Regions from separate parts of the Butyrivibrio sp. AD3002 genome, predicted to be linked through region 2. Evidence: riboswitches for the same ligand, from Rfam matches in the RefSeq annotation. Region 2 holds a riboswitch; the other holds the start of a gene.
The links. Region 2 has a riboswitch for FMN ahead of G596_RS0115050 (ECF transporter S component). Riboswitches for the same ligand answer to the same signal wherever they lie in the genome.
Positions count from the first base shown of each region.

Region 1: linked by a shared signal. The riboswitch ahead of G596_RS22800 (ECF transporter S component) and the one ahead of G596_RS0115050 (ECF transporter S component) in region 2 are both predicted to bind FMN.

Region 1 covers NZ_ATVV01000034.1:30,958-34,374, reverse strand. The annotation lists gene tsaB (tRNA (adenosine(37)-N6)-threonylcarbamoyltransferase complex dimerization subunit type 1 TsaB) at 1-874, opposite strand, end outside; gene tsaE (tRNA (adenosine(37)-N6)-threonylcarbamoyltransferase complex ATPase subunit type 1 TsaE) at 878-1,318, opposite strand; FMN riboswitch at 1,413-1,542, shown strand; gene G596_RS22800 (ECF transporter S component) at 1,619-2,386, shown strand; gene G596_RS0117720 (HD-GYP domain-containing protein) at 2,524-3,417, shown strand, end outside.
Region 2 covers NZ_ATVV01000023.1:57,524-60,940, reverse strand. The annotation lists gene G596_RS23990 (SpoIIE family protein phosphatase) at 1-1,139, shown strand, start outside; FMN riboswitch at 1,203-1,321, shown strand; gene G596_RS0115050 (ECF transporter S component) at 1,508-2,152, shown strand; gene G596_RS0115045 (creatininase family protein) at 2,152-2,961, shown strand; gene G596_RS0115040 (DUF6465 family protein) at 3,053-3,307, shown strand; gene G596_RS0115035 (ParA family protein) at 3,323-3,417, shown strand, end outside.

The DNA of each region.
Region 1 (3,417 bases), on a different contig from region 2:
AGGCCTCTGCACCAAGGCAAGCCTTTTCGATTTCAGCAGCAGCTGTAATATCCTCAGCTTTTAGATCTCTTATATATATAGGTCTGGCTATCCCGGATTTTCTGCCGTTTTTTCCGGAATCGGCCTTGGTCTCTTTTTTTCCTGCTGCTTTCTCCGCAGCCTCACGCTCCGCCTGTGATGCTCTCAAATACTCGGGTGAAAAACTGTCGGCATCCACCGTCTTCCCTTCTCTTAAGTATATTGTAGCAAGCGCAGCCAAAGCGGACGCCCTCTGCCTGTTCATATGGGCAGGTGCAAGAATGTAATTTACCTTGAGCAGCTCTTCAAGCTTATCTCTGTATACCGGGATTCCGTCGCCGAGAAGTATAACTGTTTTTCCTATATTATTGAGCTCCTCGGCAATATCATTTATCGACATTGCTGACTGAGCTTTTATCGTCTTCATAGAGAAAAAGATTTCCCGATGTTTCTCGTTTTCTTTTTCCGGAACAAATGTATAAACTCCGGTATATACCTGGTTACGCCTTGCATCCATCATGGGGCAGATCACATATTCACTGCCATAAAACTGATACGCCATCGCATCCAGCGTAGGTACTGCAACCATTGGCTTATTCATCGCTAGGCACAGGCCTTTTGCGGTAGCACATCCGATTCGAAGTCCCGTAAAAGATCCTGGTCCTGCCGAAACCGCAACTGCATCTATCGTATTAAAATCCAGTGATATTCTGTTTTTTATCTGTTCCATCATCGGGAGTAAAAGTTCGGAATGCGTGATTTTGTGCTGAATAGAAAACTCAGACAGCAGTCTGTCGTCCTCTGTAACGGCAACCGTGCAAACGAGTCCCGATGTATCCAGTGCCAATATTTTCATCTTTTATCTGTTATCTATCGTATCCAGCGTTATGCGGCGATAGTCCGTTCCTTTCTTAAGGTCTTTCTCTATGCGGATTTCCATATATTTTTCCGGAAGTATTTCTTCTATAAGATTGGCCCATTCTATAAAGCATAGTCCCTGTCCGTAAAAGTAGTCCTCGTAGCCTATTTCATCCATCTCACTGACGTCACCGATTCTGTATACATCAAAATGGTAAAAGGGAATTCTTCCCTCGTCATACACCTGAAGGATTGTGAAAGTAGGACTGTTAACCGGTCCCTCTATTCCTAAACCGGCCGCAACTCCCTGTGTTAATACGGTTTTACCCACGCCAAGATCCCCGATCAGGGTATAAACTGATCCGGGTTCAGCGGTCTCTCCTATACGCTTTCCGAATGCGAAGGTCTCCTCCGCGGAATATGTTTCTAAAATTGTACTCATATAATCAGAATATTCCAGCGTCACAAAAAAAGCAAGTCACAGCAAAAAAGGTATTGACGACAGTTTTAGCTGTTATATAATGATTCTTGATAAAAATAATCTTCGGGGCAGGGTGTAATTCCCTACCGGCGGTGACTGATTTTCAGAAGTCCGCGAACCGCTACGGCGGCCGATTTGGTGAAATTCCAAAACCGACAGTATAGTCTGGATGATAGAAGATGGCGTTTTTTATTTTCAAAACATCAAATCGCACATTATCTAGTCATTATCCTCCCCGATAAAATCAGGAGGAAAAACACCATGAACAACAACTTATTTACTTCCGTAATGGAAAACACGATGATTGTAGCAGTCTTTATACTGCTGATTGTGGCTATGTTTGTCGCTGCCAGAATTGCAGAGACCTACGTTGCAAAGAAGAACGGGGACGTAAATCCGGGGATGACCACAAGAAAAATGGTTATAATCGGCATATTCTCAGCAATATCTGCTGTTCTTATGCTTTTTGAGATTCCGATGCCATTCGCACCGAGTTTTTACAAGCTTGATCTTTCAGATTTACCCGCAGTAATCGGCGGATTTGCATTTGGTCCCATGACCGGAGTTATGATTGAGTTTATTAAGATCCTTCTTAATCTTATTCTTAACGGAACTCAGACAGCTTTCATCGGAGAGCTTGCAAACTTTATCGTTGGATGCAGCTATGTACTTCCCGCTTCCATCATTTATATTTTCAAGAAGAACCGTCAGATTGCCATGATCTCCTGCCTTACAGCAACCATGATCATCACTCTCGTCGGAAGCTCACTCAACGCATTCTATCTGCTTCCTGCTTTTGCAAAGCTTTACGGAATGCCATTGGATGCTCTTATCGGAATGGGGACAGCAATCAATCCCGCAATAAACAATATGTTTACCTTCATCCTTTTTGCTGTAGCTCCCATCAATCTCTTAAAGGGTTCCGTAATCAGTGGGATCACTCTTCTTGTATACAAGAAGCTCAGCCCTGTGATCAAAAACGCTTCTCTTACAGCATCCGAAAAGCGTGCTGCTGAATCGGAAATCTAAATAGAATATATTTTTATATATTGTTTATCATTTTTTTATAGCATGAAAATAGCGCCTTTATTGACTTTTAGCCATGTGAACCATAAGATTAATTTGTATCTTTGTTCACTAAAAAATGTCAATGAGGCGCTTTCTTGATGAAACGGTTGATTACTAAAAAACTAGTTCCCGGCATGGTTTTGTCGGACAACGTATACGCACATGATAACAACCAGCTTGTATTGCCCAAGGGAACTGTTTTGGATAATCAGGCTATAACAAAGCTGTCCTTCTATTCTATTTTGAACGTTCTGGTGGAAGATCCTCCGGAAAACCTTATGCCGGCTAATGACAACAAGGAATCCTATGCCTCGAGGCTTCGTCAGACTGCAGAATTCAAGGAGTTCAAGAGAGATTTTGAGAACTGTGCGTCCAAATTTAAAGCCGGTATTGAAGTCCTCATAAACGATAAAGAGCACTTTGATGTGGACTCCATGATATCGCCCATATATGATCTCGTCCACAAGGGAAACAGTTCCTCTAATCTTTTTGATATGCTGCATAGCCTGCGATCTTATGATGATGCCACTTATGTTCACTGCATTAGTGTTGCTATGATATGCAATATCCTGGGGCAATGGCTTAAGATGAGCGATGACGATATTCTGATTCTCACTGAAGCAGGACTACTTCATGATATTGGTAAGCTCCTTATTCCCAACGAAATCATTACCAAGCCCGCAGATCTTACTACAGCTGAGTATACCGTAGTGCAGACGCATCCGGCCCAGGGTTATGTTATTTTAACTGACCTCAATCTTAGCGACCATGTAAAAAATGCAGCCCTCATGCACCACGAGCGCTGCGACGGAACCGGTTATCCCGCTCATCTCAAGGGTCCTCAGATTGATTTCTTTGCAAAATGTGTATCAATAGCTGATGTATATGATGCGATGACATCGGCCAGAGTTTACAGAGATCCTCTGTGTCCTTTCATCGCAATCGAAATGTTTGAATCTGAAGGTCTGCAGAAATATGATACAAATGCCATT
Region 2 (3,417 bases):
ACGAATTCGGCCAACAGTATAATTATTGTGCTCCGGTGGTTATAAATGGTGAAAAGGTCGGACTTCTATGCTCTGAAATAAGTGTGGCGGTTGTTAATTCCGAGATCATGAAAAATGTGATCATCCAGGGACTGGTTTCAGCGGTTGTGCTTATCATATTTACAGCTATTCTTTACCTGCTCCTTAGTAAAAATGTTTTGCATCGTATCATCGGCATTGAGCGCGAGGTAAGAGAGTACTCCGAAAAGAAAGATCCGGAGATAGCAAAGGATATTCTGTCTCATGTGAAAATCATGGATGAGATTGGTATGCTTGCAAAGAGCTTTGGAGAGATGATTACGGAACTTGAAGATTACATGGTTAATCTTCAGAAGGTCACCGCGGAAAAAGAGAGAATTGATGCGGATTTGAGCATTGCAAGTCAGATCCAGGCGGATATGCTTCCCAAGATTTTTCCTCCGTTCCCCGACAGAAAAGAGCTTGATATTTATGCGACCATGACACCTGCGAAAGAGGTAGGCGGTGATTTCTACGACTTTTTCCTGGTGGATGAAAATCATATTGCTCTTGTAATTGCAGATGTTTCCGGAAAAGGTGTCCCGGCATCACTTTTCATGGTTATTGCAAAGACACTTATAAAGAACCGCCTCCAGATGGGAGAAGAGCCGGGCGAGGCACTATATAATGTTAATAATCAGCTTTGCGAGGGAAATGACGCTGAGCTCTTCGTAACAGTATGGGCAGTGGTTATTGATCTTACTACAGGTGATGCGCTCGAGGCCAACGCAGGTCATGAGTATCCGGCGTTTAGGAGAGGCAATGGTTCCTACGAACTCATAAAGACAAAACATTCACCGGCTGTTGCCACTATGGAAGGACTTAAATTCCGTCAGAGCGAGTTCCATCTCGATCCCGGAGACAGGCTGTTTGTCTACACGGATGGGGTTACGGAAGCAACGGATGCCAATCTGGAACTGTTCGGAGAGCAGAGGCTTATTGATGCGCTGAACCGAAATCCGGATGCGTCACCGACAGAGCTTTTGCCGGCGGTTAAAAAGGAGATTGATGAATTTGTAGGAGAAGCACCGCAGTTTGACGACATTACGATGCTGAGCTTCATCTATAGAGGAAAAGCCTGAAAAGCGCTGTTTTTCCTATTGACGATACATAGGTGTTTTGATAAGGTATAAAAAGAAAATCGAATAATTCTTCGGGGCAGGGTGTAATTCCCGACCGGCGGTGACAGTCCGCGACTCGCGAAAGCGACTGATTTGGTGAAATTCCAAAACCGACAGTAAAGTCTGGATGGTAGAAGTAATGCATTATAATAGCTGTTATTTTGCTGTTTTATTGTGCGCGTATTAAGGCGAAGCCCCCATGCAGGTTTCGCCTTTTTTGTTTCACGATTTTTCTTCGTGATTCAGGCGCATAAAAATGCGGATATGGCTGTTATTCCTCGGGAATCCTTCGGTTCAAAAATCTAAAGAACACGGGGAGGAACAATCAAATGTTCAAAAACAAATTCACAACAAAGCAAATCGTATTAACAGGAATGCTCGCAGCACTTGCAGGCGTACTCATGTCACTGGAGATCTCGGTGCCGATGATGCCGCCGTTCTATAAGTTTGACTTTAGCGACGTGCCTGCAATCATCGCTCTTTTCCTTATGGGACCTGCGGAAGGCGCACTGGTTGAGATCATCAAGCTTGTAGTAAAGCTACTTCTCACGGGAACTAACTCAATGTATGTCGGAGAGCTTGTAAACCTTATGGCCATCATTCTTTTCATAATTCCCACCTGGATTGTTTATAAGAAGATGGGACAGACAAGAAAGGCCGCTATGGTAGCACTTATAGTCAGTGTTGTTATAAGAACCGGTGCAGCATGCTTCTTAAATGCCTGCATTTCACTTCCTTTATATGCAAAAGCGATGGGAGTATCTCTTGATGATGTCGTAAAAATGGTCGGTGGAGTAAATGCAAGAATCCAGAACCTTCAGACATTTATCATCTATGCGACAATACCTTTCAATGTAGTAAAACTGGCAATCAACAGTCTCATAGGCTACGCAGTATATGACAGACTTCTCGCAGCTGTTCCTTCAGCAAGGGGACTCAGATCAGATAATGAACAGGTGCAGGAGGCAGCTTGATGATACAGGAATACCAAAATCTTTCAAGGCTGCAGATGGAGCAGGTGGATAAAGAAAAGACTCTCGTAGTGGTACCGCTCGGCGCACTGGAACAGCATGGAAACCAGGCGCCTCTTGGCACCGATACGATCATTGCGGATGAGATGAAAAAGAGAATAATGGGGAAGCTCTCTTTGGATAAAAGCGATGAAGTCCTTTCGGGATCGGTTCTTTTCTTTCCGACAATTCCTGTGGGATACAGTGTTGAACACCTTTCTTTTTGCGGTTCGATATCTTTCAAACCGCAGACTTACTACAGTGTTTTGTATGACATAGCAGAGTGCCTGACAAGGCATGGCTTTAAGCATATAGCTCTTCTCATCTGCCACGGAGGGAACCGCGCAACAGCAGAGATAGTCAGTCGTCAGATAAGGCGTGATCTTGGGATATATGTCTACTTGATTTCATCGGGTTCTTTCTCGGATCCGGAAGTAAAGAAGACAATAACTCCGGGAAATGAAGCCGATTTTCACGGAGGAGAAATGGAAACCGCCATGGTGATGGCAAGGGATGAGAGCCTTGTGGACCTTACGACTTCAAGCACGGGGCATTATTCAATCTCGGGAAAAGGTGCAAAGCTTGCATTTTTCGGAAGCACATCTCTTCCCTGGATGGGGGAGGACTTCATCACCGATGAAGGAAAGCCTATCGGTATAGGCGGAGATCCCAGCGGTGCGACAGCCCAAAAAGGTGAGATCATTCTTGAGGTTAGTGCGAGGGATGCCGCAAACGGAATAAAGGAAATAATGAAATTTATGGTGACCTGCTGAAAAAACAACCTCTTCTAAGTGGTCAGAGGGCAAAGGATTTGATAAAATAATCTTTGTAGTTTCTAATGACTTGCAAAGGGGGATATGAAAAATGGCCAGACAAAGCAGTGTTAAGAGAGCACTTGAAGCAACCGGAAGTTTTGCCACTGCTCAGAAAAACATCGTCGTTCAGTATCAAAACAGTGACCGCACTACCGATGACATTTTAAAGAAAATCAAAGAGGATGCGCTTTCTCATGGAGTATCGGAAGCGGATTTTCAGAAAATCGATGTCTATATAAAGCCTGAGGAGCACAAGGTTTTCTATGTTGTTAACGGTAATGTAAACGGCTGCGTTGATTTCTGAGGGAGGGGATGAAAAATGTCTACTATATTCGTGGTTGCCAATCAGAAGGGCGGCATCGGTAAAAGTACTACTGCAACCAATCTTGCGGGAATTCTTGGAAGAAAAGCAAA